3 regions of the Massilia jejuensis genome follow, and region 3 is predicted to be linked to each of the others. Evidence: predicted binding sites of a transcription regulator. Region 3 holds the regulator's gene; each other region holds the start of a gene.
What was found. The regulator LexA, encoded in region 3, represses DNA repair genes until DNA is damaged. The targets are predictions, from matches to a motif close to ACTGTATNNNNATACAGT.
Positions count from the first base shown of each region.

Region 1: the regulator LexA is predicted to act here: its motif matches at 7,688-7,705, upstream of ACFPOU_RS16515 (VRR-NUC domain-containing protein).
Region 2: the regulator LexA is predicted to act here: its motif matches at 1,388-1,405, upstream of imuA (translesion DNA synthesis-associated protein ImuA).

Region 1 is NZ_JBHSMS010000053.1:26,450-36,019, forward strand. It holds gene ACFPOU_RS16480 (hypothetical protein) at 76-258, shown strand; gene ACFPOU_RS16485 (hypothetical protein) at 283-453, shown strand; gene ACFPOU_RS16490 (LiaI-LiaF-like domain-containing protein) at 737-1,108, shown strand; gene ACFPOU_RS16495 (LiaI-LiaF-like domain-containing protein) at 1,101-1,847, shown strand; gene ACFPOU_RS16500 (sensor histidine kinase) at 1,847-2,923, shown strand; gene ACFPOU_RS16505 (LytR/AlgR family response regulator transcription factor) at 2,928-3,656, shown strand; gene ACFPOU_RS16510 (ATP-dependent DNA helicase) at 3,754-6,042, opposite strand; gene ACFPOU_RS16515 (VRR-NUC domain-containing protein) at 6,024-7,673, opposite strand; gene ACFPOU_RS16520 (hypothetical protein) at 7,775-8,563, opposite strand; gene ACFPOU_RS16525 (M15 family metallopeptidase) at 8,672-9,505, shown strand.
Region 2 is NZ_JBHSMS010000079.1:177,393-186,962, reverse strand. It holds gene ACFPOU_RS22525 (putative Na+/H+ antiporter) at 1-1,187, opposite strand, end outside; gene imuA (translesion DNA synthesis-associated protein ImuA) at 1,426-2,133, shown strand; gene ACFPOU_RS22515 (Y-family DNA polymerase) at 2,063-3,544, shown strand; gene ACFPOU_RS22510 (DUF5666 domain-containing protein) at 4,015-5,502, shown strand; gene ACFPOU_RS22505 (DNA polymerase Y subunit UmuC family protein) at 5,909-6,934, shown strand; gene ACFPOU_RS22500 (hypothetical protein) at 6,893-7,402, opposite strand; gene ACFPOU_RS22495 (alpha/beta hydrolase family protein) at 8,027-8,797, shown strand; gene ACFPOU_RS22490 (hypothetical protein) at 8,839-9,189, opposite strand; gene ACFPOU_RS22485 (M61 family metallopeptidase) at 9,226-9,570, opposite strand, start outside.
Region 3 is NZ_JBHSMS010000079.1:59,019-68,588, forward strand. It holds gene ACFPOU_RS21975 (replicative DNA helicase) at 1-207, opposite strand, end outside; gene rplI (50S ribosomal protein L9) at 328-780, opposite strand; gene rpsR (30S ribosomal protein S18) at 817-1,107, opposite strand; gene priB (primosomal replication protein N) at 1,145-1,438, opposite strand; gene rpsF (30S ribosomal protein S6) at 1,469-1,870, opposite strand; gene lexA (transcriptional repressor LexA) at 2,112-2,747, shown strand; gene ACFPOU_RS22005 (tetratricopeptide repeat protein) at 2,935-3,696, opposite strand; gene ACFPOU_RS22010 (cystathionine gamma-synthase family protein) at 3,771-5,012, opposite strand; gene purF (amidophosphoribosyltransferase) at 5,066-6,589, opposite strand; gene ACFPOU_RS22020 (CvpA family protein) at 6,655-7,143, opposite strand; gene ACFPOU_RS22025 (SPOR domain-containing protein) at 7,169-8,140, opposite strand; gene folC (bifunctional tetrahydrofolate synthase/dihydrofolate synthase) at 8,152-9,450, opposite strand; gene accD (acetyl-CoA carboxylase, carboxyltransferase subunit beta) at 9,539-9,570, opposite strand, start outside.

The sequences.
Region 1 (9,570 bases), on a different contig from region 3:
CGCCTCGAGGATCGGCACCATATTCCGGCCGCTGCCAAGCGCGACGGCGCCATGAAAACAGGAAGCGGAGGCCCCATGTCTGCCACGACCATGCATCCACCCAAGCACCTGGTGCGCGAATATCTCGCGCGCCGCTCGCGCGATCCGCAGCCGCCGCCGACGCCCGAGGAAATCCGGCGCCAGCTGGGGTGGGGGATCGTCGACGCGGAAGTGTGTGAAACCGCTCACCACCCGGCCGCTGCCGCCGCTTTCGGCTAATTCGTTTTAACAGAGGAGAAATACATGACCAAGCGTATCGGTAACAAGCACGAAGCCCAGCACCGCGGCATCGAGGAACGTCTCGACATCCGCCGTACCAATATCGCACGCGAGGCTGTCAAGCAAGCCACGGCGCGCGCCAAATACCGCAACCAGGTCAAGAACCAGCCGTCGATGTCCGCATCGGCCGCCTGATCTCCAGGTAGCGCACAGCCCGCCCCGGCAACGCGGCGGGCTTTTTGTCGTCCCGTGCCGGTGTTTCCAGCGCTACATTGAGCTCAAGTTTGCGCTGCGGCGCCATTGCGCGCTTGTGATCTCCCACGTCCCATTGTCGACCTCCCACCTCCCACCTCCCGCCGGCGCGTCGTTCGCCGATTCCTCCGCCATTCGCCGATCCCGCGCCGTCGTTCGCCGAAAGGGGCTTTGCTCGCGCTGCACTCCCCGCTATCGTATAAGTATCACAACACGGAGGACGCACATGAGTACCGAAAACGGCTATACCGCGCGCAAGCAGATGCTGTGGGGGCTGGTCCTGATCGCCATTGGCCTGGCCTTCCTGCTCGACCGACTGGATATCGTCGATGTGTCGACGGTATGGCACTATTGGCCGCTGCTGCTGGTCGTGGTCGGCATCAACCAGACCATCGGCTACCCGAGCGCGCGCGAGTTCAGGAGCGGCCTGTGGACGATCTTCGTCGGCCTGTGGCTGTTCGCGGTGTTCGAAGGCTTGTTTGGCCTGACTTTCCGCAACAGCTGGCCGCTGTTCCTGCTGATGGCGGGCGCACAGCTGGTGCTGTCGCCCGCGATCGAGCGCCGCTTCCCGCAAGCGAAGGAGAAGGACCGTGCATAAGGACACAGCCGACCGCCAGGCGCGCCGCGGCGCGACCAGCCAGGTGCTGATGGGCGTGCTGGTCATCGCCCTCGGCCTGCTGTTCTTGCTGGATAACCTCGATATCATCGAGGTTCGCGCCGCGCTGGCCTTCTGGCCGCTGATCTTCATCTTCGCCGGCGTGGCCAAGCTGCTCGATACCTCGACCCCGGACGGCTACCTGGTCGGCCTGGCCGGCATCGGCATCGGCGTGGCGATGATCCTGGATCGCCTCGGGATCATCGACTTTTCCTGGCGCGCGGCCTGGCCCCTGATCCTGATCGCGGCCGGGGGCATGGTCGTATACCGCGCCACGACCGGGCAGCGCGCGGCACGTTTCGGCGTCGCCGTCCCCGGCGGCAAGGAGCAGCTGCGGGAGGGCGCCGGATCCGAGGCGCAGACGGTGGACGCGACGGCCGTGCTGGGCGGCTTCGAGCGGCGCGTGCACACCAAGGACTTTCGCGGCGGCGAAGTGACCGCGGTGATGGGCGGCTGTACGCTCGACCTGCGCGACGCCTCCATCTGCGGTGAAGCGGTGATCCACGTATTCGCCTTCTGGGGCGGCGTGACGCTCAAGGTGCCGCCCGACTGGACGGTGATCCTGCAGGGTACGCCGATCATGGGCGGGTTCGAGGAAAAGACCGTGGCGCCGCCGGACGGCAGCAAGCGCCTGGTCGTGCGCGGCTACGCGATCATGGGCGGCGTCGAGGTGCGCAACTGATGCTGGGGGCCTTCGGCACACGGCGCAGCACCGCGCTCTATCTGGCCGCCTGGGCGCTGCTCGGGGTGCTGCTCGCCGGCCTGATGGTGGCGGCCGGCGGCGCTCCCTGGAGCGCGAGCCTGCCGTTCGCCGTCCCGCTGGCGCTGGCCTATGGCTGCGCCAGCGGCTTCTCGGCGTATTACCTGTGCCGCGCCTATCCGCTGGCGACGCGCTCCCTGGGCACCGTGCTCGGCGTGTTCACCTGCAGCGCGGTATGCGCCGGCGCGCTCTGGGCCGCGGCCGGCAACGGTTTCGCCGAAAGCCTGCGGCCCCTGGTGCCCGGCCTGCCGCCGATGACGCGTCCTTTCGTGGCGCTGATGTTCGGCCTGGGCGTGATCCTGTACGGCTTGACCGCGGTCGCGCATTACCTGGCACTCGAATTCGAGCGGGCGCGCAGTCTGGAGCGGCGCGAGCTCGAGATGAAGATCGCGGCCCAGGAAGCGGAGCTGCGCATGCTGCGCACCCAGATCGATCCGCACTTCCTGTTCAACAGTCTCAATTCCATCAGCGCGCTGACCTCGATCGATCCGGCCGCCGCGCGCGGCATGACCTTGCAGCTGTCGAACTTCCTGCGTCGCAGCCTCGGCATGGATGCCCAGCGCAAGGTGGCGCTCGACGAGGAGATCGTCCTGGTGCGGGCATTCCTCGCGATCGAACAGGTGCGCTTCGGCGCGCGCCTGCGTTTCGAGCACCTGATCGGCGAAGGAGCCGGACAATGCCTGCTGCCGCCGATGCTGCTCCAGCCCCTGGTGGAGAACGCCGTCAAGCATGGCATCGGCAACCGGCTCGACGGCGGCACGGTGAGCATCGCCGCCGAACGTGCCGGCGCCTTGTTGCGCATCCGCGTCGAGAACGACGCAGACTGGGACGACGCCAGCCAGCCGGCCGCCGGCTGCGGCATCGGCCTCGCCAACGTGCGCCAGCGCCTGCTGGCGACCTACGCCCACGCGGCCAGCGTGCATTGGACGCGGCATGACGCGCGCTTCCGGGTCGACATTGCACTGCCCGCCGAAAGCGAACCCGAAAAGGAGAAGTGAGACCATGCGTGTCATCATCGTCGACGATGAATTCCTGGCGCGCGCACTCTTGCGCGAGTACCTGGCCGCACGTGCGGACATCGAGATCGTGGCCGAATGCGCGAACGGCTTCGAGGCGGTCAAGGCTATCGGCGAACTGCAGCCGGACCTCGTCTTCCTCGACATCCAGATGCCGAAACTCGACGGCTTCGAGGTGGTGGAGCTGGCCGGCACGCGCACGCGGTATGTGTTCGTGACGGCTTACGACCAGTTCGCGCTGAAGGCCTTCGAGGTGCGCGCGATCGATTACCTGCTGAAACCGTTCAGCCGCGAGCGCCTGGCGCAGGCGCTCGACAGCGCCAGGGCGCGCACGACGCCGCCGGAGCAGGTGGAAGCGGTGGCGCTCGAAGCCGCGCGCCGCCACGGCCCCCTCGAACGGATCCTCGTGCGCGACGGCGCGTGCGTGCACGTGGTGCCCGTCGCGGACATCGACTGGATCGAAGCCCAGGACGACTATGTGCAGATCAGCGCGGGCGGGCGCACGCACCTGAAGAACGGCCGCATGGCCGAGCTGGAGCAGGGTCTCGACCCCGCGCTGTTCGTGCGCGTGCACCGCTCCTACATCGTGCGGGTGGGCGCGATCGGACGCATCGAGGCACCGACCAGGGACAGCTGGTGCGCGGTGCTCGAGGACGGCAAGCGGGTGCCGGTCAGCCGCAGCGGCTACCAGCGGGTAATGCAGGTCATGCGCTGAGTACTTGACCGGAAAGGAACGCGATCCCGGCCAACGGAACCGGAGGCGGTGCGAGCACGCGCCGCCGCAGCAATGCGCCGCGTCCGGCAGCCCTTGGCTACGCGGTCAGTGCCTCGACCCGCCACCAGCGCGGCAACAGTTCGCGCACGGCGCCCTGGTCGAAACGGTCGTCGATCAGGTAGACCACGCCCTGGTCAAGCTCGGTGCGGATCACCCGTCCCGCCGCCTGCACCACCTTCTGCAAGCCCGGATACAAATAGGTGTAGTCGTAGCCGGCGCCGAACATCGCCTGCATGCGCGTGCGCAGCTGCTCGTTGACGGGATTGAGCTGGGGTAGGCCGAGGGTGGCGACGAACGCGCCGATCAGGCGCGCGCCGGGCAGGTCGATGCCTTCGCCAAACGATCCGCCCAGCACCGCAAAGCCGATGCCGCTTCCCTCGGGATGGAAGCGCGCCAGGAAGCCGGCGCGTTCGGCCTCGCTCATGCGCCGCTCCTGGCGCCAGATCGGCACCTCGGGATGCTCCCCGGCGAACAGGTTCGCGGCCTGTTCCAGGTAATCGAAGCTGCTGAAGAAAGCGAGGTAGTTGCCGGGCTTTCGGGCGTACTGCGCAGCCATCAGCCGGGCGATCGGGGCCAGCGAGGCAGCGCGGTGCTGGTAGCGTGTCGAGATGCGCCCGGCGACGTGCACCGTCAACTGCGCGGCGCTGAAGGGCGACTCGACATCGATCCAGCCGGTATTTCCGGGCAGGCCGAGCAGGTCGGCGAAATAATGCCAGGGACTGAGCGTGGCCGAAAACAGGGTCACCGAATGCGCGCCTTCGAAACGCGGTGCGAGGAAGGGCGCCGGCACCACGTTGCGGATGCAAATGGTGCTGTCACTGTCTTTGCCCTGACCCTGGCGCGCCAGGTCGCACAGCGAATGCGGGCCGAAGGATTCGGCCAGGCGCGTGAAGTGCAGGGCGTCGAAGTAAAAGCGCTGCAAGGCGGGATCGAGCGGGCCCGGTTGTTCCGCGATGAAGTCGTTGATGGTGCCAGTCGCGTGCGCCAGCGCGTCGAGCAGCTTCTCGCCCGGCGCCGCGAGCACCTGGTAGGACGCCGGCGCGGCTGCGTCGATCCCGCCCCAGACGCGCGCGATCTTGCTCAACGCTTTTTTCACCGGCGGCGGCGCGCCGGCCCGCGCGGCGCGCAGGGCGGCCCGATCGAGTTCGCAGGAATACATCGAGCGCGCGCGGGCGACCATGTTGTGCGCCTCGTCGACCAGTACGCTGGCGCGCCAGCCATTGGACTGGGCCAGCGCGTACAGCATCGCGCTGCCGTCGAAATAATAGTTGTAGTCGCCGATCGCGACATCGGTCCAGCGCGCCATCTCGCTGCCCAGGTAATAAGGGCAGACGTCGTGCGTCAGGCCGACCTCGCGCAGCGCGGCGCGGTCCAGCACCGGCACCGTCAGGGCCGCCTGGCGCGCGCCCGGCAGGCGGTCGTAGAAGCCCTTGGCCAGCGGGCAGGAATCGCCATGGCAAGCCTTGTCGGGATGCTCGCATGCCTTGTCGCGCGCGGCCAGTTCCAGCACGCGCAGCGGCAGCGCAGGCGCGTCGCGGCGGATCGCCCGGACGGCGTCGAGCGCGAGCTGGCGGCCGGGCGTCTTGGCCGCCAGGAAGAAGATCTTGTCGATGCCCTGGCCGGGCGCGGCTTTCAGCACCGGGAACAGGCTGCCGATGGTCTTGCCGATGCCCGTGGGCGCCTGGGCCAGCAGGCAGCGCCCGGTGGCGTTGGCCTTGAAGACGGTTTCGGCAAGCTGGCGCTGGCCCGGCCGGAAGTGCGCATGCGGAAAGCGCAGGCCGCCGAGGGCGGCGTCGCGCGCCTCGCGGTGGCGCAGTTCCTGTTCGGCCCAGGCGGTGAAGCGTCCGCACGCTTCCTCGAAGATGGTCTTCAGCTCCACGGCGCTGCGCGTTTCGTCCAGCGAGGTTTCGAGGCCGCTGCCGATTTCGTAGTAGACCAGCGCGAGGTTGACGCTGTCGAGTCCGCGCGCGGCGCACAACAGGTGGCCGTAGACGCGCAGCTGGGCCCAGTGCAGGTGGCGATGGTTGTCCGGCATCGTGGAGAGCTGGCCGCGATAGGTCTTGACTTCCTCGAGCAGGTTGCGGGCAGGGTCGTAGCCGTCGGCGCGGCCGCGCACGTGCAGCGGGCCGAAGTCGCCGGACAGCGTGACCTCGGCCTGGTAGCCTTCGCCGCGGCGCGCGGCCACGACCGCGTGGCCGGCGATGCCTTCCTGGGCGGTGGGCGAGGGCGTGAAACGCAGGTCGAGGTCACCGCGCTTGGCCGTGAATTCGCACAGCGCGCGCACGGCGACGCCATACGTCGGCCCGCTCACGCGGCCTGGCTCCATTGCAGGTAGCAGACGGCCACCGGCATGTCGTGCGCCGCGCAGTAGTCGATCCAGCGCAGCTGGTTGTCCTGCAGGCGGTCGCCCGGTCCCTTCACCTCGATCATCCGGTAGCGGCGCTCGGCCGGCCAGAACTGGATCAGGTCGGGAAAGCCGGTACGGTTGACCTTCACGTCGGCCAGGATGCGTTCGCACCAGCGCTTGAGGTGGGCGGCGGGGATGCAGTCCAGAGCCAGCTCCAGCAGCGTGCGGTCGAGCGATTCCCAGGACACGAAGGGGGCCGAGATGCCGGCCTTCTCTTCAAAGTGGGCGAGGATCGTGGCGCGGTAGCGGCCGTCGTCGCACTGGGCCAGGCAGTCGGCGAATTCCTGCGCACGGCGACGGTGGAAGTCGAGGCTGTACAGGTCGGCCGGGGCGCGGTGGAAGGGGTGAAAGAAGGCGCCGGGAATGGCGGCGAAGATCGCGCGCCAGCACAGCAAGCCGAACAGGGCGTTGGCCAGCATGTTCTCGACGTAGAACACGGGCGCGTCCTCGCAGGCGAGGTGGTCGCGCACTGCCCCTTCGACCCAGGGAGCCTCGCCCGGCACCGGCAGGCACAGGTCGAGTCGGACAGGGACGGCAGGCCGGCGCGCGATCGATTTCGGGTGGCCAAGCTTGCGCGCCAGGCGCGGTCCGATGCGCAGCAAATGCTGGGACTCGGCGTCGTTCTCGGGCGCGCGTTCGGCTTGCTGCAGCAGCTGCCAGGCTTCGAGGGTGCGCTCGGCCTTTTCCAGCACGCGGATCGCACGCCCGCGCGCACCCGGATAGCCGCAGCGCGTGTAGACGGCGATCGCCCGTTCCCAATCCTGCCGCTTTTCAAAATGCTGGCCGACCTGGAACAGGAATTTCTCGCGCCGGCCCTCCAGCCAGTCGTTGTCGAAGGCCTGCATCGGCAGCTCGTTCACCACGTCCTCGATGGCCTCCTCGCCGGCATAGAAGCGCTCCTTGCAGGCGTGCAGCCGCAGGTAATGCTCGATGTCGCGCCCACTGCGAAAGGCGCGCGAGGCCGGCGAAAATTCAACCTGCTCGTAGCGGAACACGCCCAGGTCGGCCAGCACGAATTCGGTCCAGTCCTGGCGCAGGTTGCCGAAGAAAATCAGGCGCAAGCGGTCGCACATCGGTTTGACTAGGATGCGCAGGGCGACATCGGTGCAGCCGGCATACCAGCCCGAGAAGGCGCGGCTGTCGGCAAACTGCGCGCGCAAGCTGTCGAGCTGCTCAGCCTTGCGTGCACTCTTCTGGTGCAGATGAGGATGGAAGACCGTGGCGATTTCGGGCTTGGCCAGCACGTCGAACAGCTCGTCGAGCGAGAGCACGGGATCGCGTTCGATCCAGCCGGTCGGCAGCAAGTGTTCGGCAGCGGCGACCGGACAGCCGATCTCCGCATACCGCATTTTGCTGGCCCGGAACAAATTCCCCTTGCGCATGACCATGCGTACAAACAAGGCGCGCGCCGGCTGCGGCAGCCCGGGGAAGGCGGCGATGAAGGCATGTTCGTCATCGGTCAACAGGTCGCCGTAACGCCCGCCGATCCAATCGAGGACACTCTGGAAATTATCCAGGTAATAAAACTCGTTTTCCAGAACCCGATTCATTGTGTGAGGCGACAACTGTGCTTATGTACAGTATAGCCTCAGGCCGCGCGAAGACCCAGCCCTTTCGGCCCTCCAGCGTGCGGCCGTGGTTTTTTGCCACATCAGGGGCGGGTGGATTTGGGCTGGCACCTGGCGCCGCTGCAGGCGCCGGCAGGTTCGGATTCGCCGCGGTGGCGTTCCGAATGCGCGATGATGGCCGATATCAGGGCGACATCGCTGTCGACCGGGGCGTCGCCTGCCGGCGCCGCGCCCTTGCGTGCGCGCGCAGCCGCTTCCGGCCTGGCTTTCGGCGTGCCGGCGACGCGGGTGGCGGCCGCCCTGGCCGCGCGGACGGCCGGTTTGACGGTCTTCGCGGCTTTCTTATCGAGGGCGGGCCGGGCCGCCACGCGCGGCGGATCGGATTTGACGCCGGCCCGGACTTGCGCCTTCGTCGGTGTCGACTGCGCCTTGTCCTGGGCCGGGCGTGGTCCCGGTAAGGGCGGCTTCGTGTTCTTGATTTCCCTTGGCGGCAACATGACCAGCGGCGGCGGCGCGCTGGCGGGCGTGGTGTCGCGGGCGCGCACCGATTCGTCGACGATGACGGCCGTGCGCGACGCGTCGGCGGCGGGTGCCGGTGCGGCGCCCGGTGCGACCGGCGGGGGTAGGGCGGCGTCCGCCATCACCGCCGGGGCGGCGGCGATCGCATCGTACCGGAACTGCAATTGCTGCGCCGTCTTGTGGTTGTCGTAGGCCAGCCAGGCCACGCCGCCGGCGAGGATGCCGGCCAGCGCCGCCGCCGCTCCGTAGGAAGCGAGGCGCGCGCCCGACATGCGGGTGCCCGGACGTCGGGCGGAATCGCGTTCGAGCATGGCGAGGATGTTCTCTTCGCCAGCGCCACGGCGCGACGACATCAGGTTTGGTCTTGTCGAGGCTGCTTGATTTTCGTCTGTAGGGCGCACGGCGTAACTCCTAAGATGGTCGTTCTTGCTCTGATTAGAAACAATCTGGGGAAATCCATGCTGATCTTCGTCGCACTTCTGTATTTTTGCGTCGCCTGCAGCTTGATGTGGCTGGCATGTTTCCCGGGCGGACGGACATGGCTCACTGGATGGATGTTCGGTGTGCGCAGCCGGCTCGGGCGCATGGCGTTCCGGCGTCCGGCCTGGCCGACGGGCCTGCTGCCGGACCGGCGCGACCTGCGCGCCGTAGCCCAGTCGGCGCTCCGGCAAATGCGCCGCCACTGGATCGCGCTGGCGGTCCTGGTGCCGGCGGTGGCGATACCCTCCTTGCTGGCGCTGGCGCTGCGCACGCCCGACATGCTGCCCAGCTATGAGCCGGTCGAGGCGCTGCCCGACGCCCAGATCGCGGCGCTCCTGCGCGGCGAACAGCTGGTGCCGCCAAGCGACCCGCCGCCGCTGGCGTTTTCGACCCAGGAAGTGGTGCAGGTGCGGCCGATGCTGGTGAGCGCGAGCCGCAACTGGGGCTTGATGCATCCGGAATTCAGCCAGCGCCTGCTGCTCGCATTCAAGATCATGAAAGAAAAGTATGGCTATGACATGGCCTTGCTCGAGGGCTACCGCAGTCCGGCGCGCCAGGACGCACTGGCGCAGCTGGGAAGTGCGGTGACCAATGCACGCGCCTTCCAGAGCTGGCACCAGTACGGCCTGGCAGCCGACTGCGCATTCTGGCGCAACGGCAAGCTGGTGATCTCGGAAAAAGATCCTTGGGCCATGCGTGGCTACCAGCTTTACGGCGAAGTCGCGGAGCAGCTCGGCATGACTTGGGGCGGCCGCTGGAAAATGATGGATCTGGGCCACACCGAACTGCGCCTGCGGGGAGTGATGCGGCGCTGACCGGCCGCCAGCGGGATTGAGAAAAGTCAAATTTTCGATAGGCAATAGATGCGAGCATTGCCTGT
Region 2 (9,570 bases), 120 kb from region 3:
AGCAAGCCCAGTGCGCCGATCGATTCGTCGTTGAAGCCGTGCCGCAGTAGCGCGGCGCCGGCCGGGTTCGGGGCATTCGCGATCACGGTCAGGCCGCCGCCGGCCACCGCCCCGGCCACCAGCATGTATTTGGCGTGCTCGGACAGTCCCGCGATCAGCGAACCGAGATAGGTCAGTGCCGCATTGTCGGTGATTGCGGTCAGGCCGAGCGCGCCGAAGAAAAGGGCGGTCGGCGCCAGGCTGGAAACGAGCGGCTGCAGCCACCATTGCTGCATGCCGCCCAGCACGACCAGTCCGGCCAGGAAAAATCCGACGAGCAGCCCTTCCTTCAGGATCAAGGGGTCCTGGTAACGCTGGTACGCCTGGGTGAACCCGAGGAACAGCAGGAACACGCCGACGAACAGCACCGGGTGATGCGCCAGCAGCACCACCGCCGCCAGGAAGGCCAAGTGGACGGCCGACACCTTGATGGGCACCGGCTTGACGGGGTCGGCAACTGCCGGTGCCAGGTGCTTGCGCAACAACAGGGTGACGACGCTTGCGTTGATGAATACGGCGATGGCCGCGCGCCAGCCAAAATGGCCCAGCATGTAGGCGCTGTCCCAGCCCCAGGTGGTGGCCACCATCAGCACCGGCGGCGCGGCGTAGGCTGTGAGGGTGCCGCCGATCGAGACGTTGACGAACAACACGCCCAGCGCGCCGTATTTCAGCGCTTCGGGAATTCCGGGACGAAACACCTGGGGTGCGAGCATCAGGGCGGCGAGCGTCATCGCGGCCGGTTCCGTGATCAGCGAGCCGGCCAGGGGCACCAGGGCCAATCCCAGCCAGGCCAGCGCGACCTCGGTGCGCAGCGGCACCAGCCGCGCCACCGTTCCCAGCAGCGCGCGCACGGCGTCGAGGACCGGGCGCGAGGCGGCGATCACCATGACCACGAACACGAACAGGGGTTCGGTGTACTGGCGCGATTCGGCGTAATCGACGGCCGTGCCCGGACCGGAAATGACGGCCATCGCCACGACCAGGATGAAGGCCCAGAAGCCGAACACGACCTCGACTTCGCCCAGCAAGTGGAACAGGCCTTCATGACGCGGGTGGCGATCGGCCAGGATCTCGAAGCCCTTGGCGGCGAATGTATGGACCAGGGCGCAGGCAAAGAGGAGGGCGCCGACCAGCTGGATCGTGGTCATGGGCAGCGTCCGGGGAAGGAAGAAGCGGTCATTGTCATGCGGATAATAAGTGAAAGCGCATTATTTCATCTTTTGATCGAGGCTGGATGGTATGTCGGCCGGCCTTGCTCTTCAAGCGCGGGTTTGCGCGCACACAAGCGCAAGGTTAAATCCTACGTGTTCGGGCTAGACAAATCTTGCCAAAAGCTGAACGACCGAGTACTGTATATCCATCCAGTACTTTTGTATTTCCCTCATTATGTCTTGTTCACAAACTCTTGCCTCGCCTGAAGCATTGCACCCATCCCTGTGGCGCGCTTCGCAGCTGGCGCATGGCAATACGCGCTGCGCCGACACCGGCCACCCGGCGCTGTCGGCGCAATTGCCGGGTGGCGGCTGGCCGACCGGCACCCTGATCGATCTGCTGCTGCAGCAGCCCGGCATCGGTGAAATGCGCCTGCTGCGCCCGGCCCTGGCCGCCGCCGCCGGGCGCCGCATCGTGCTGCTGCAGCCGCCCCATCCGCCGCAGGCACTGGCGCTGGCCGCGCTCGGCGTGCCGCCGTCGCAGCTGATCTGGCTGCGCGCGGGCCGCGGGGCCGACGCCTTGTGGGCGGCCGAGCAGGTGCTGCGCAGCGGCAGTTGCGGCGCGCTGCTGTTCTGGACCAACCACGCGCGCGGCGAAAGCCTGCGCCGTCTGCACCTGGCGGCCCAGTGCGGCGAAACCCTGTTCTTCATGATGCGTCCGCTTGCCAGTGCCCAGGATTCTTCGCCGGCACCGCTGCGTCTGTCGCTGCGGCCCGCTGCCGGCGGACTCGACATCGGCTTCATCAAACGCCGGGGACCGCAGCGCGACGCGCCGCTGTTCCTGCCTCTCGCTCCTACTTTGCTCCAACGCCATGCGCCTGTGGATCGGCCTGTATTTGCCCCAGTTACCGCTCGAGGTCTTCAGCCCGAACTGGTCAACTGACCTGGGGGTCGTCGTGCTCGAGGCGGAGCGGGTACTGGTTGCCTCGCCCCTGGCGCGCGCCGCCGGCGTCCAGCCCGGCATGCGTCGCGGCGGCGTGCTGATGCTCATGCCCGGGGCGCGCATCGTCGAGCGTTCCCCGGAGCGCGAGGCCGAGGCCCTGCACGCGGTGGCGATGGCGCTGCTGCAGTACACGCCGCAGGTGGCCCAGGCCGAGGAATCGACCCTGCTGATCGACATCGGCGCCAGCCTGCGCCTGTTCGGCGGCATCCGTGCCCTGTGCGCCCGCGTGCGCGCCAGCCTGCGCGCGCTCGGCTTTTCAGGCTGCCTCAGCTGCGCGCCCACCGCGCGCGGCAGCTGGCTGCTGGCGCGCCGGCGCGCCGGCCGCGTGCTCACCATCGCCTCGCTCGCGCGCCGCCTGGACCGCCTGCCGAGCACCTTGCCGCCGCCGGCGCGCCCGTATGCCGCCTGGTTCGAAGGCATCGGCTGCTTCGACATCGGCGCCATGCGCCGCCTGCCGCGCCCCGGCCTGCAGCGCCGCTGCGGCCGCGCGCTGCTCGACCTGCTCGACGCCGCCTACGGCATGGCGCCCGAACTGTTCGAATGGATCGAGGCGCCCACCGTCTTTCACGCGAAGATCGAACTGTTCGAGCGCATCGACAACGCCGAACAATGCCTGCAAGGCGCCGAGCGCCTGGTGCAGCAGCTGACCGGCTGGCTGTGCGCGCACCAGCTGGCCGTCGAACGCATCACGCTGCTGCTCGAACACGAGCGCGGCAGGGTGGCGCGCCCGCCCACCGCCGTCGAGATCGCGCTGGGCGAACCGACCTGGCGCAACGCCCACCTGGTGCGCCTGCTGAAGGAGCGCCTGGCACAGGTGGTGCTGGAAGCCCCCGTGATCGGCCTGGCGCTGGACGCCCCGCAGTTGCAGCCGATGGCGCCGCCGACCGGGTCGCTGTTTCCCGAGCCGGGCGGCAGCGAGGAAGACCGGGTACGCATGCTGGAACTGCTGGTGGCGCGCCTGGGGCCGGACAACGTACTGCAGGCGCTGCCCCAGGCCGACTACCGCCCCGAGGTCGCCAACACCTGGGTGCCGGTGCAGCAGAAAGTGCGCGAATCGGTGCGTTGCGCGCAATTGCCGGCGGACGTGCAAAGCCTGCCGCGCCCGACCTGGATCCTGGCCAAGCCGATCGCGCTCCTGATGCGCAATCACCGGCCGTTTTATGGCTCACCCCTGCGGATGGCGTCGACGCCGGAGCGCATCGAGGCGGGCTGGTGGAACGCATCGCAGACGCGCGATTATTTTATTGCGGAAGGGCAGGATCACACGCTGTACTGGGTGTACCGCGAGCGTATCGTGGGAGCGTCGGAGGATGCGGATCCGAGATGGTTCTTGCACGGGTTGTTTGGATGAGCATAACAATCTGCCGGCAAATCCGGGGCGCTTCGCATTTTCCAAGGAAGCTGATGTATTCGCCACCGGCCGTTTCCATCCGTTCGGCTTCGCTAATCCGTTGCCGGCTGGCGGCTGGCGGCTGGCAATATACGGTCACTGCACGAGTGATCTGCTTGGATTCCGTGGACACTTTACCAATGCGAATCAATGGCCTCATGCACACTCTGCCAAACACTCGCTTTCAGCCACTCGTGAAGGCAGCGCCAGCAGGTCATGCCGCTGCCACAGCCGAGTTCATATACTCCGTGGGACATAGTTTGTCGATCTTCTAGCCGACAAGGGAAGGTTCGAGCAGGGGCACGAAAACCGAAATACAACGGCAACCACAAATTCTCACACAACTTTACCAACAGAAATTAAAATTGCCTTAGATAAATATACTCGCACCAGCTTCGGGTGTAACGTCGTTCAAATAGTCGGAGAAAATAATGGCAAAAAAACAAGTTCTTGTGAGCCTCGCAGCCGCTTCCTCGGCACTAATTTTAGTCGCCTGTGGCGGTGGTGGCGGTACACAGGCACAAGCGCCGGCCGTGGCGGCGTCAGCCGCACCAGCGGCACCAGCCGCACCAGCCGCCCCGACGTCGACTCAGGGCGCACCTACCGTGGCAGGCACCGTCACGGGTTTCGGCAGTATCATTATCGATGGCGTGCGGATTGACGACCGTGGCATCCTTGCACTCATCGAGAACGCTGATGGAGTGCCGGGAAATGTCGAGCTGAAGATCGGCCAATCGGTGGAGGTTCAGCACGACGGCACGCTAAAAGCCAAACGAGTGTCGGTTATCCCGACAATGCAGGGTGTGATTAGTGCCGTCGACTCGGCGGCCAGCACGATGACGGTATTGGGGATGACGGTTGTCATCAATACGGATCGGGCATCCGGTCCAATAACCGTCTTCGAGGCGCCCTACACGTTTGCCAACGCAAAAACAGGTGATGGGGTTGAGATTCACGGCATCCTTAAAACCGATGCGGCTGGCAAGATACAGATCCAGGCGACCCGGGTCGAGAAAAAAACACTGGGGACGGTGCACAAACTGCGCGGCAAGGTGACCTCTCTGTCGACCGCCGCCAGTACATTCAAGATTGGCGACCTGACCGTCAACTACCAGAATGTGTCCATCACGCCAGCCTCGGCGATACTCTCCAATGGCGCCGATGTCGCTGTCTCGATTCCTGCCTCGGCATCGTTTGCGGGCGGCGTGGTCTCGGCGACGGCGATAAAAGTGAAAAATCATCGTGACGAAAGCCGCGACACGGAAGCTCAACTGCGCGGCATCGTCGGCAATGTGAATATGAGCGCAAAAACATTCTCGCTGGACGGACTCGAGATTAGTGCAACAGAGGCCAGGTTCGACCATGCCGGCAAGAGTTTCGCGGACCTGACCGTCGGTGCCTACGTCCGGGTGAAGGGCATGTATCAGGCAGACGGATCGGTCAAGGCCAGGTCGATCGCGCTTCGCTCGGTTGAGACAGAAAAAGCCGGTGAAGTGGAACTGCACGGCTCGATCCTCGATTTTGTCTCGAACGCTGACTTCTCTGTGCGTGGGATGAAGATGAACGCCGCGACCGCCGAGATTGATTGTCCGGCCGGCACTACGCTGCGCAACGATCTCCAGGTGAAGATCGAAGGGTTCCTTGCTGCCGACGGCAGTGTGAAGGTCAAGGAAATCGAGTGCGAAAAACTGGACGATGATACCTCGACCGTCGAGCGCGAAGGTATTGCAAACAATGTCAATATCGATGCAAAAACCTTTGTGCTTACCGGCGCTTCGACCGTTAATGTCAAATGGAATGATGCCACGCTGTTCGTCGAGACACTGACGCCGGCCACGTTGGGTAATAAGAAGCTGGAAGTTGAAGGTGTCATGACAGGTGGCATCTTAATAGCTTCTAAAATTAAGCTCGACGATTAACGCACCTGACCAGCAACATCCCAGGTTTTCCTGAACAGCCGGATGCGCGCAATCGTCTAACTCATGAAACTCTCTTGCGCAGCACCTTATTGTTAAGGATAGCCTGGGAATGGGGCGAAATTTTGGCGACCCTATTTGTGCCAAGAACGTAGCCCTATTGAAACACGGAGCCCAGTCAGTACATTGATAGTTCAAGTGGTAATCCACCCAAAAAATGCATTTCGTGGATCTAGGTTTCGGAGGTGCAACCTATATAACATGCTAGCCGGCGGCGGCCAGCTCTGCCCGCCAAATGTGAAAGCTGGCCGTCGACACCGTTTCGTCGCGGCAGAAGGAATCGACCCTGCTGATCGACATCGGCGCCAGCCTGCGCCTGTGCGGCGGCATCCGTGCCCAGTGCGCCCGCGTGCGCGCCAGCCTGCGCGCGCTCGGCTTTTCAGGCTGCCTCAGCTGCGCGCCCACTGCGCGCCCCTATGTCGCCCGGTTCGAAGGCATCGGCTGCTTCGACATCGGCGCCATGCGCCGCCTGCCGCGCCCCGGCCTGCAGCGCCGCTGCGGCCGCGCACTGCTCGACCTGCTCGACGCCGCCTACGGCATGGCGCCTGAACTGTTCGAATGGATCGAGGCGCCCACCGTCTTTCACGCGAAGATCGAACTGTTCGAGCGCATCGACAACGCCGAACAATGCCTGCAAGGCGCCGAGCGCCTGGTGCAGCAGCTGACCGGCTGGCTGTGCGCGCACCAGCTGGCCGTCGAACGCATCACGCTGCTGCTCGAACACGAGCGCGGCAGGGTGGCGCGCCCACCCACCGCCGTCGAGATCGCGCTGGGCGAACCGACCTGGCGCAACGCCCACCTGGTGCGCCTGCTGAAGGAGCGCCTGGCGCAGGTGGTGCTGGAAGCCCCCGTGATCGGCCTGGCGCTGGACGCCCCGCAGTTGCAGCCGATGGTGGCGCCGACCGGGTCGCTGTTTCCCGAGCCGGGCGGCAGCGAGGACGACCGGATGCGCATGCTGGAACTGCTGGTGGCGCGCCTGGGGCCGGACAACGTGCTGCGGGCGCTGCCCCAGGCCGACTACCGCCCCGAGGTCGCCAACACCTGGGTGCCGGTGCAGCAGAAAGTGCGCGAATCGGTGCGTTGCGCGCAATTGCCGGCGGACGTGCAAAGCCTGCCGCGCCCGACCTGGATCCTGGCCAAGCCGATCGCGCTCCTGATGCGCAATCACCGGCCGTTTTATGGCTCACCCCTGCGGATGGCAAATCCAGGGCGCTTCGCATTTTCCAAGGAAGCTGATGTATTCGCCACCGGCCGTTTCCATCCGTTCGGCTTCGCTAATCTGTTGCCGGCTGGCCGTCAATGTGCGTTCACTGCAAGAGGTATAGCGCAATCTTCACCACTTGCAACCTTCATCAGCAAGCCCTCCCCGCAATAGAAACGGCAGTTTCATCAAACCGCTAAACTCAACCGATCCGACCTTTGGCTTGTAATCGTTGCCGCACTTCGGACGCCGTGCGCGTTCCATCACGTCTTGCCGGACATCGGCAGCCAAACCACCAGGTTCCTGTTTTCCGGCGGCGTGTCCCGATCGCGTGCCCTGTCGTTCCAGATCTTGTTTCACAAGTGCCTTGAGTGTATCGGCATCGAACCGTACCGGTGTCTCGGTCGAGGTTTCCACCTGCAATGTATCCATCGCCGCAGGAATATCCGCCTCACGCGTCGTACTGTGCGTGATCTGCACGTCGGTTTCAGAATGCGGGTAAATACGCTTTCGTTCTCGTTGAGGCAGACGCGTCGATGCCGACACTGGCTTTTTTTGTCTGGTGGACGCGACTGCCGGCACTTGCCGCGACTGGCCAGGGGCCGGCGGTAAATAAACCATGACAGGAAACGGGAGATCCACGGCACGCTCATGGCGTACAGACCTATCCCCCCGCAGCGGTTGTAGTGCGAACCAGACGGCGCCATGGACTAACACCGAGATAAATACACCTACGATGGCGGGAATTCTTTTTCGACCGAGAAGGGGAGCATTCCACATGCCAACGGGCGGTTGGTCTTTTATCATATTTTTGCGGCCGTTGTGTTAAAAAAAACCGGCTGCGTCGATCTCGAATACAAGCTTTCGAGACTCGACTGCACAGAACCGCCGCTATTTAATCGACGTGGAAAAGGAAGACATTTTTTTTAGAAAAATTTTTATTAGTCGACTTTTTCAATACAATAAGCCGATAACGGAAGTCGGCAAGCGGACAGTGTACGACGACGTTAACTCAACGGCAAGCAAGGTCTTTATTCTTCTGGCAACGATCTAATTCAGCAATCGATCGCTTTATGCGTCCTTTACCACTGCTGTTCCGGACCGACACGCGCGCGGCGAAAGCCCGGGCCGCCTGCACCTGGCGGCACAGTGCGGCGAAATCCGCGCATCGCTTGCGCAGCCCGGATGGCCAGGCCGGGAACGTGGCTTGCTTGCGCACAGGCCCGATCCGGTGCACAGTAGCGCCTTCATCGAACAGGAGGCCGCATGCTCACCGAACGCGTCGAGTTCCAGGGGCCGCACGGCAAGCTGGCCGCCAAGCTGGATCTGCCCGATGGCTTGCCGCGCGCCTATGGCGTCTTCGCCCACTGCTTCACCTGCAGCAAGGACGTGCTGGCGGCGAACCGCATCTCGCAAGGATTGGCGGGGCATGGCATCGGCATGCTGCGCTTCGATTTCGGGGGACTGGGCGCCAGCGCCGGCAATTTTGGCGACACCAATTTTTCGTCGAATGTGGACGAGCTGGTGGCCGCCGCCGACTTCCTGCGCGAGAAGTTCGCGGCGCCGCGCTTGCTGGTCGGGCACAGCCTGGGCGGCACGGCCGTGCTGGCCGCGGCGCACCGGATTCCGGAATCGAGGGCGGTGGCGACGATCGCCTCGCCGAGCGACCCGCGGTATGTCGTGGATGCCTTGCTGTCGGAGCATCTCGCCACGCTTGCCCAGGCGGGCGAGGCGCGGGTAAGGCTGGCGGGACGCGATTTCAATATCCGCCAGCAGTTCGTCGAGGACGCGACCGGGCATCGCCTGGCCGGCCAGATCGCGCAGCTGGGGCGCGCGCTGCTGGTGATGCATGCGCCGGATGACGATACGGTGGACATCGCGAACGCGCTGCGGATTTTCGCGTTGGCGGCGTATCCGAAGAGCTTCGTGTCGCTCGACGGGGTCGATCACCTGGTGACGGGCAGGGAAGACGCGGCGCAGCTGGCGGCGATGATCGCGGCGTGGAGCGGGCGGTATATCGACGCCGCGCAGGCGTGATCGAGGCCATGGGCTTCGATCACGCCTACGGAAAAACGCGGCTATTCCTCGTCGAATTCTTCCGCCAGATTCTTCCACCCGCGGCTCTTGGCAAACGGCGCGAACTCCTCCGGCGCCTCGAGCACGATCAGCTTGCGGTCCTGCAGGCCCGGGTCGCTGTGCGCGAAGTCGGGTCCCCGGTAGCCGAGCGCGCGCAGCCGCTCGATGATCTGCCCGACGAGGACGCTGTCCTTGTACAGGCCGGCATCGAGCTGCGAGGCGAAATCCACGTACACGTCGATAATCCCGTAGCCCTCGTCGAAAATGCGGATCGCCTTGACGTCGTGGGAACGGCCGGTGCCATCAACGGCCTTGAACGGGCCGGACAGTTCAATGTCGGTATCGGTAGTCATGGCCGAAGCATACCATCGACCCGCATCCGGCGATTCCTACTTGAGCGCCCTGTAGATCGCCGCCAGCCGGTCCGGCGTGCCGGGAATGCGCTCCAGGCGCGGATAGCGCAAGCCGCCGTGGTAGTCGAGCGCGATCGTGCGCAGGTTGTTCCCCTTCCTGACCAGCAGCTCGATAGGCGCCTTGCCGTCCTTCGACGCCTTGACGGCGGCCTTCAGCACTTCCGGCTTGAACACCTTGTTGTTGACCGCGACGATCGTCGTATTGCCCGCCAGGCCGGCGCGGAAAGCCGGGCCATCCCACCGCACGTTGCTCACGCCGCCGTCGGCGCGCACCGCGAAGCCCAGCGAATAGCTGAAGTCGGCCACCTTGCTGCGCTCCTC
Region 3 (9,570 bases):
CGGCTTGCCGCCGTTAATCAAGCGCACCATCTGTTCGAAGATGATGCGGTGGTCGTAGCGGTAAAAATCGTCCGCGTGCATGAAGTCGGCGATGCGGTCCCAGGCCGCATTGTCGCGCAGCAGGCCGCCGATGACGGACTGCTCTGCTTCGATGGAATGCGGGGGAATGCGCAGCGATTCGATCTGCGGATCTGCGGGGGTATTCATGGCGGGCATTATAACCCTTCGTGTCGAGCGGCTGAAACAATTGGAGAGTTTCTGGCCGTAAAAAAAGCCGGGCAAACCCGGCTTTTTCTGTAGTGCAACAAGCGTGACGACCGCTAGGATTTAGGCAGCTTCGCCAACGACGGCAACGGTGATTTCCACGACGACGTCGGTGTGCAGCGCGACGGCGACCGGGTGTTCGCCGGTGGTCTTGAGCGGACCGGTCGGCAGGCGCACCTGCGCTTTTTCGACTGCGAAACCTTGCTTGGTCAGGGCTTCGGCGATGTCGAAGTTACCGACCGAACCGAACAGACGACCGTCGACGCCGGCTTTCTGGGCGATGGTGATGGTCATGCCGTTCAGCTTTTCGCCCTGGGCTTGCGAGGCGCCCAGTTTTTCAGCGGCTGCTTTTTCCAGCTCGGCGCGCTTGACTTCGAACTCGGCGACCGCCGACGAAGTAGCACGACGGGCCATCTTTTGCGGGATCAGGAAGTTACGCGCGTAACCGTCCTTGACCTTGACCACGTCGCCCAGGTTGCCGACGTTAACAACTTTTTCCAAAAGGATAACTTGCATATTTTTCTCCAGGATGTTCTGAACTGTACGACGCGATCAAGCGTTGTGCAGGTCGGTGTACGGCAGCAGCGCGAGGTAGCGTGCGCGCTTGATCGCGGTGTCGACCTGGCGCTGGTAGTGCGCCTTGGTGCCGGTCAGACGTGCCGGCATGATCTTGCCGTTTTCCTGGACGAAGTCCTTCAGGGTGTCGACGTCTTTGTAATCGACCTGTTCCACGTTCGCGGCGGTGAAGCGGCAGAACTTCTTGCGCTTGAACAGCGGGTTTTGCTGTTTGCGCTTCTCTTTAAGCTTGGCTTTGTTTTTGTCGAACTTTTTACCGAATGCCATTTGAGGCTCCTGTATCTAAAAGGTGGCCGCTAACAATTTAAGCGGCGGCACTAAAATCAATGATGTGAAACACCAGGGCTTTACTGTTGCGACTCTTCCTGGCCAAAAATCCCGTGAACTGGTGCGCGGCGCCGAGCTCGGCACTGGCGAAGCGGCCCGAAATCTCGCCCGCGGCAAACGCGGCAATTTCGAACTCGACCAGCCGGTCCACCCCTGCCTCGACCTGTTGCGAACTGTGCATCAGGATTGCCGACACGACCGGCACCCCGGCGGGGGTATAGCGCAGTACGTCGCGTTCAGCGATGGTAGCGACGACTTGAAGCTGGTTCACTGCCCGTTCACGATTCCTGGCAAGAAAAAATCAGGCAGCAGCGGCGGCCGGAGCAGGAGCGGCGGCCTGGGCCGGGGCTTCCGCACGGTGGCTCTTGGCTGCGTCTTCGCGCTGGACCGACTTCATCATTGGCGATGGGGTCGTTTCAGCTTTCTTCATCTTCACGGTCAGGTGACGCAGCACGGCATCATTGAACTTGAATGCGGTTTCCAGCTCGACCAGGGTCTCGTTGTCGCACTCGATGTTCAGGCAGATGTAGTGTGCCTTCGGCAGCTTCTGGATCTGGTAAGCCATCTGGCGACGGCCCCAGTCTTCGACGCGATGGATGTTACCGCCGCGGCTCGTCACCGTGGTCTTGTAACGCTCGATCATCGCCGGGACTTGCTCGCTTTGGTCCGGGTGGACGATAAAAACGATTTCATAATGACGCATGCAACACTCCTTGAGGACGTTTAAACAAATGCCCACCTCGGCGTCAAGACGAGTGTGGGAAGGGAAAGCCGGCAATTATAGCGTGCTACGGCAGCCGGCGCAATGCATGGAGGCCGGGCGTCGGGCGTCGCCCGGCCGCGACACCTTGCTAACCAGAAATCGATAAAAAGTGTGGATTTTCCTTGCATTCGCCGAAATACTGTACAAAAATACAGTCTGAATCATCAACCATGCCAGACCCATGCTCAAGCTCACCGCAAGGCAAGAACAGATCCTCAACCTGATCAAGGAAGCGATCGACAATACCGGCTTCCCGCCGACCCGCGCCGAAATCGCCAGGGAACTGGGCTTCAAGTCGGCCAATGCAGCCGAGGAGCACCTGCAGGCGCTGGCGCGCAAGGGCGCGATCGAGATCGTCTCCGGCACCTCGCGCGGCATCCGCCTGATCGGCGCCTCCCTGCCGGCGCCGGCGCCCAGCATCCCGGCGGCGCTGCTCATGTCGCTGCCGCTGGTCGGCCGCGTCGCCGCGGGCTCGCCGATCCTGGCCCAGGAACACGTCGAGGCCACCTACAACGTCGACCCGGCCATGTTCGGCGCCCGTCCCGATTTCCTGCTGAAGGTACGCGGCTGGTCGATGCGCGACGCCGGCATCATGGATGGCGATTTTCTTGCGGTCAAGAAGGTCGACAGCGCCAAGAATGGCCAGATCGTGGTGGCCCGCATCGGCGAAGACGTGACCGTCAAGCGCTACCGCAAGACCGGAGAGCTCATCGAACTGCTGCCGGAAAACCCGGACTTCACCGTCATCCGCGTGGAACCGGGCGACGAGTTCGCGCTCGAAGGCTTGGCCGTGGGCCTGATGCGCAGCTGGCACTGAGACGCTGTCTTGGCAGGAAGGGGCATGTTGCTGACCATGCATGGCCAGCCATGCAAGGCCGGGCCACGCTGCTCCCTCGTCGAGCGCGTCGGCAACGGCGCATTCCTTGACCGGACAGCTCCTGCTCCGACAAATCCCCAGCCGTAAAAAAGGCCGCGCTCGCGGCCTTTTTTACGTCCCGGCCCGCTCAGTTGCGCGGCGGCGCGTAATTGGATTTGCGCGCTTCGATGTCGCGCGCGCGCTCTTCCGAGGGCGCCTTCCCGACGATGGCATTGTGCTCCTTCACGTAGGCTTCGGTGGCGCTGCGCCAGGCCGCCAGGTCGGCCAGCACCAGTTTCGAGCTCACCCGCGCTTCCTCGGCCAGGTTTTCCTGCACCTGGGCCAGGCGCGTGGCGGCGCGCGTGGTTTCGGCCTGGTTCATCAGCTTGGCGATGTCGGCGGGAATGCGCTTGACCAGGGGCGAGGCGGCATTCAGGTTCGTCACGTAGTCGTTGTAGCAGTTCTGCCAGCCGGTGACGCTGGCCGAGACGCGTTCGATGTCCGCGGCTTGCTTGGAGATGGTGGGAATGCGCGGCACCGCGCAGTTGAACTTGCCGCTTTTCAGGTCTTCGCCCTGGTATTGCTCGACCCAGTGCAGGATCTCGGCGCGGCGCGCGCTGCGCTGCTTGATCAGTTCGAGCGAGGCGACGGCGACCGCATTGCCCTTGGCCGCCGCCTTGCGGAACCAGGCCTCGGCCCGGGCTTCGTCGACGGCCCCGGCTTCGCCGTACAGGTACATCTCGCCCAGGCGCTGCTGCGCCTCGACATTGCCGGCATTGCCGAGCTTGGTGTATAGCTGGAGCGCTTCGGGATAGGATTTTTTCGCGAACAGCGCATGTGCGGCGGACAGCGGATCGGCGTGGGCTGCGCTCGCCGACAGCAGGCTCGCGACGAGAAGAAGACGCTTCATGGAAGGGCCAGGGGCGGGGGAAATAGGCATCATACCGCGAAGCCCCCGCTGCCTCAACCGCCTTGCCGGGGCGGTCAGTCCCCCAGCGCGGCGCGGAAATCTTCCAGCAAGTCGTCGCTGTCCTCGATGCCGACCGAGACCCGGATCAGCGACTCGGCGATGCCCATGCTGGCGCGGCGCTCGGCGCCCATCTCGAAGAAAATCGTATGGGCAACCGGAATGACCAGCGTGCGCGTGTCGCCCAGGTTACTCGCAGGAATCGCCAGTTGCAGGCGGTTCAGGTAATCGAAGGGGTCGATGTCCGCGCGCAGCTCGAAGCTCAGCAGCGAGCCGGCGGAGCGGAACAGTTCGCAGGTCAACCGGTGCTGCGGATGCGAGGCCAGGCCCGGATAGTGCACCGCGCAGACGCGTTCGTCGGCCTCGAGCATCCGCGCCAGTGCCAGCGCATTCGCGCTGGTGCGCTCCATGCGCAATGCCAGCGTCTCGGCGCCGACCGCGATGTGATGCGCCGCTTCCGGCCCGAGGGAGGCACCGAAGTCGCGCAGCGCCTTGGCGCGCAACTGGGCCATGCCCTGGGCGGCGGCCGGCTGCTTGCGGAAGTTGTCGGCGATGTGAGGGTAGGCGCTCCAGTCGAACAGGCCCGTATCGGTCAGCGCGCCGCCGAGGGCGATGCCGTGGCCGGCGATCGACTTGGTCAGCGAATTGACGACCAGGCCGGCGCCGACCGCCTTCGGACGGAACAGGTAGGGCGTGGTCATCGTGTTGTCGACCACGTACAGGATGCCGCGCTCGCGGCACAGCTGTCCGATGCGCGCCAGGTCGGCGACCTGGGTGCGCGGATTGGCGATCGTCTCGACAAAGACGAGGCGCGTGTTCGGGCGCAGGGCGGCCGCCACGTTGGCGGCATCGGTGGCATCGACGAAGTCGACGTCGACGCCCTGCCCCGCCACCGTTTGCCACAGGCTGTTGGTGTTCCCGAAGAGGAAACTCGACGACACGACATGGTCGCCCTCGCGCAGCAGCGCCTGGAACAGCGCGCCGATGGCGGCCATGCCGGTACCGAAGCACAGGCTGGCGACGCCGTCTTCCATCTTCGTGATCTTGTCTTCCAGCGCGGCCACCGTCGGATTGCCCTGGCGGCCGTAGCGGAAGCCCGGCTCCTTGCCCTGGAACACCGAGGCCAGCTGGCGCGCGTCGTCGTAGCCGAAGGCGACCGAGGTGTGGACAGGCTTGTGCAGCGAGCCCTGCTCGATCGCCTTGCGGCGATCGTTGTGCAGGATGGTGGTGGTGAAACCGTAGTGTTTTTGTTCGCTCATGGTGGCGGCGGGCTGGTTCGGCGGATTATGCGCGGCACATGATGCGCGGCGGCTCATTCGGCGGCGACGGGAGGGTTCAGGTTCAGCTGGGTCCTTACCTCGTCTTCGAGCTTGGGCTTGCCGCCATTATGGCGCGCCGACTCCAGCTGGTCGAGGTAGGCCGGGGTCACGTCGCCCGTCACATAGATGCCGTCGAAGCAGGACGCCTCGAAGTTCGTCAGCGCCGGGTTCACGTCCGAGATCGAGCGCTTGAGCGCGTCGATGTCCTGGTAGACCAGGCGGTCGGCGGTGATCTCGGCGCAGACTTCCTCGACCGTGCGCCCGTAGGCGATCAGCTCGTCGCGGGTCGGCATGTCGATGCCGTACACGTTCGGGAACAGCACCGGTGGCGCGGCCGAGGCGAAGAACACCTTGCGCGCGCCGGCCTCGCGCGCCATCTGCACGATCTCGCGGCTGGTCGTGCCGCGCACGATCGAATCGTCGACCAGCAGCACGTTCTTGCCCTTGAATTCGGAACCGATGGCGTTGAGTTTCTGGCGCACCGATTTCTTGCGCATTCCCTGTCCGGGCATGATGAAGGTGCGGCCGATGTAGCGGTTCTTGATGAAACCTTCGCGGTATTCGATGCCCAGTTTCAGCGCCAGCTGGATCGCCGCCGGGCGCGACGAATCCGGAATCGGCATCACCACGTCGATCTCGTCGACCGGGATCTCCTTGCGGATCTTGTCGGCCAGGTATTCGCCCATCTTCAGGCGCGTGGCGTAGACCGAGGCGCCGTCGATCACCGAGTCGGGACGCGCCAGGTAGACGTATTCGAAGGCGCAAGGATTGAGCGACGGGTTCTCGGCGCACTGGCGCGCGTGCAGCACGCTGTTCGTATCGATGAAGATGGCTTCGCCCGGCGCGATGTCGCGCACGAAGCGGAAACCGATGCCCTCGAGGGCGACCGATTCGCTCGCGACCATGTATTCGATGCCGCCCTCGCCTTCGCTCATGCCCAGGCACAGCGGACGGATGCCGTAGGGATCGCGGAAGGCCAGCAGGCCGTGGCCGGCGATCTGGGCGACGACGGCGTAGGCGCCGCGCACGCGGCGGTGCACCTGGCCGACCGCCTTGAAGACGGCATCGGCGCCCAGCGAATAGCCGTCGGCCGCTTCCTGGATCTCGTGCGCCAGCACATTGAGCAGCACCTCCGAGTCGGAACCGGTGTTGATGTGGCGGCGGTCGTTGTGGAACAGCGCTTCCTTCAGCTCGGCCTGATTGGTCAGGTTGCCGTTGTGCGCCAGCGTGATGCCGAATGGCGCGTTCACGTAGAAGGGCTGCGCCTCTTCCTCGCTGGACGAACCGGCGGTCGGGTAGCGGCAATGGCCGATCCCGGTATTGCCCTGGAGGGAACGCATGTTACGGGTGCGAAACACGTCGCGAACCAGGCCATTGGCCTTGTACATCGAGAACATGCTGCTGTGATTGGTTGCAATACCCGCAGCGTCCTGACCGCGGTGCTGTAACAGCAACAATGCGTCATACAACAACTGGTTGACGGGGGTTTGCGAGACGACGCCGACGATGCCACACATGGTGCGCTCCTAAAAACTGAATGCTGTTGCGGAAGATTTCAAAACGAAGATGTCAAAACGAATGCTTAAAATGTCAGGTGCTGCGCCAGCGCAGCAGGGAGAAAGGGCTTGACGGTGCGCGCTCCGGCCTCGGCCAGCGGGGACAGCAGCGCGTCTTTCCAGAATGCTTGCTGGGGAATGGCGGTCATGGAACACAATATGACGGCGGCCAGCACGATTACAATCCCGCGCGCCAGCCCGAACAGGCCGCCCAGGCCGCGGTCCGCCAGCGACAGGCCGGACGCTTCGATCAAGGCGCCGATGGCCAGCGACAACAGGCCCATCAGGATGCGCACGCCGAGGAACAGCGCGATGAAGGCCACGATCAGGCGCGCCGTGTCGCCGGGAATCATAGCCGGTAACAGGGGCGCTAGGCGCGCGCCATAGGCGTTGGCCACGACGAAGGCCACGATCCAGCCCGTCAGGGACAGGATTTCCTTCATTAAACCACGCATGGTGCTGATCACCACCGACGCCACCAGCACGAACAAGACGAGATAATCGAAAATCGTCACGGCAAGCGAACGCGGCCCACGCGCATCAGACCGGCACCAGGAAACCGGCCAGGCCCAGGCTGCCGAGCTTGGCCTTGGTCTTGTCGGCTTCCTCGCGGCTGCCGAATGGACCGACTTGCACCTTGATCAGGGCGCCGGACTTCTTCGTGAAGGAATTGATGCCGCCGGCGCGCAGGCGTGCCTGCAGTTCGTCGACCTTGTCCTGGGTCGCCAGCGCGGCGACCTGGACCACGAAACGCTGGTTCCCGGCGGCCCTGTCTTCGGCGCGCGGATGCGTCTCGGCCGACTTGGCGGCGGGTTTACCCTCGAGCAGCGCGAGCGCACGGGCCGCTTCGCTGTCCTTGGCACGTGCCGGGGCCGGCTTTTCCTCGGGCTTTTTCGCGGCCGGCTTGTCGGCAGCCTTGCGCTCGGTGTCCTTCGGCTCCGGCTTGCGTTCGGCGACCTTGGGTTCGGGCCTGGCGGCCTTGGGCTCGGGCTCGGGCCTGGACTCGGGCTTGGAAAGCGGCACGCGCGCGGCCGGCTCTTCGTCGAGCATTTTCAGCGGAGGCGCTTCGGCCGCTGGCGGCGCCGGCGTCGCCACGGACGGCGGCGCGATGATTTCCTCGTCCGCGTCGACGCTGTCGACGGCCGGCACCGGGCTGGCCGGCATCGGCAGCGCGGGCGCTTTTTCTTTCGCGGGAATCTGGATGGCGATGTCGCCGGCCAGCGGACGCGGTTCGGAATCGAGCAGCATCGGCAGGCCGACCGCGGCGGCCAGCGCCAGCGCGACCGCGCCTACCAGGCGGCGCCGTGCGCGCTTCTTTTCCGGCAGCATGGGGTCGCCGCCGCTGCGGCTGCGGCGCGAACCGCCCTGCCCGCTTTCGTTCGCCTGGTTCGCGTGACTGGCGCGCTTGGCGCGGGCCTGCCGGCCGAAGTCGTCATCGTCGCGGGAAAAACGGCCACTGTCCTGGGCGCTACCGTCTTGCTTGTTTTTACTAAGGAACGAGAACAAGCCCATGCGTCTGAATGTCAGTGAAGAGAGTTTTTACGGGCCGCCATCACGCCGGCGACGGTGTAGAACGAGCCAAAGACCACAATTCTATCATTCTCCTCGGCACGGCTCACCGCATTTGCGAAAGCGGCGGCCGGATCGGGGAAAGCGCTGACCGAAAAATCGGCCTCTTTCGCCCCTGCGGGCCGCAATGCGGCCACCCGTGCGGCCAGGGCGTCGCCCTTGGCCGAACGCGGCGACGGCAGGTCGGCCACGCACCAATGGTCGACCAGGCCGGCCATCGGCGCCAGCACGCCGGCGATGTCCTTGTCGTCCATGATGCCGAACACGGCATAGGTATAGCGGTGGAAGCCCATGTTGCCGAGGTTCTGGGCCAGCGTGCTCGAGGCATGCGGATTGTGGGCCACGTCGAGCACCGTGGTCGGACGCCCGGCCAGCACCTGGAAGCGGCCCGGCAGTTCGACCAGCGCCAGCCCGGTGCGCACTTCCTGCGCGCCGCAAGGCAATTGCATGCGCAGCGCCTCGAGGGCGGCCAGCGCGGCCGAGGCGTTGAGCAGCTGGTTGGCGCCGCGCAGGGCCGGATAGGCCAGCGAATTGCGGCGCTGGGTGCGCCCCCCGAAGCTCCACTGCTGCTGGTCGCCCTGGTAGTTGAAATCGCGCCCGATCAGCCACAGATCGGCGCCGATGTCGCCTGCATGCCGGATCAGCGATTGCGGCGCCAGCGGGTCGCTGCAGATCGCGGTCTTGCCGGGGCGGAAAATGCCGGCCTTTTCGAAGCCGATTTCCTCGCGCGTCTCGCCCAGCCAGGCCGCATGGTCGATGTCGATGCTGGTGACGATGGCCACGTCGGCGTCGATCACGTTCACCGCGTCCAGGCGCCCGCCCAGGCCCACTTCCAGGATCGCCACATCGACGCCGGCGGTCGAGATCAGGTGCATGATCGCCAGGGTCGTGAATTCGAAATAGGTCAGCGCCGTATCGCCGCGCCGGGACTCGACGAAGCCGAAGCTGTCGACCAGCATGGCGTCGCTCGCCATCCCGCCATTGATGCGGGCGCGTTCATTGAAGTCGAGGAAGTGCGGCTTGATGTAGAGGCCGACGCGGTAGCCGGCGTGCAGCAGGACCGATTCGAGCATGGCGCAGGTCGAGCCCTTGCCGTTGGTGCCGGCGACCATGATGACGGGACAGGCGAATTCCAGGTGCATGCGCTCCTTGACGGCGCGTACGCGGTCCAGGCCCATGTCGATATGGGTTTCGGCGTGGCGCGCTTCGAGCAGCGCCAGCCACGCGGGCAAGGTGGTGGGAAGCATGGACATGACGGTCAAGGTGCGTTGAAACGAAAACCGGCGACCTGGAGTGCAGATCGCCGGCCGGAATGCGTGCGGGAGCGAGGCTCCGGCCGGTTCAGGCGATGACTTCGGCCGGCTGGTTTTGCA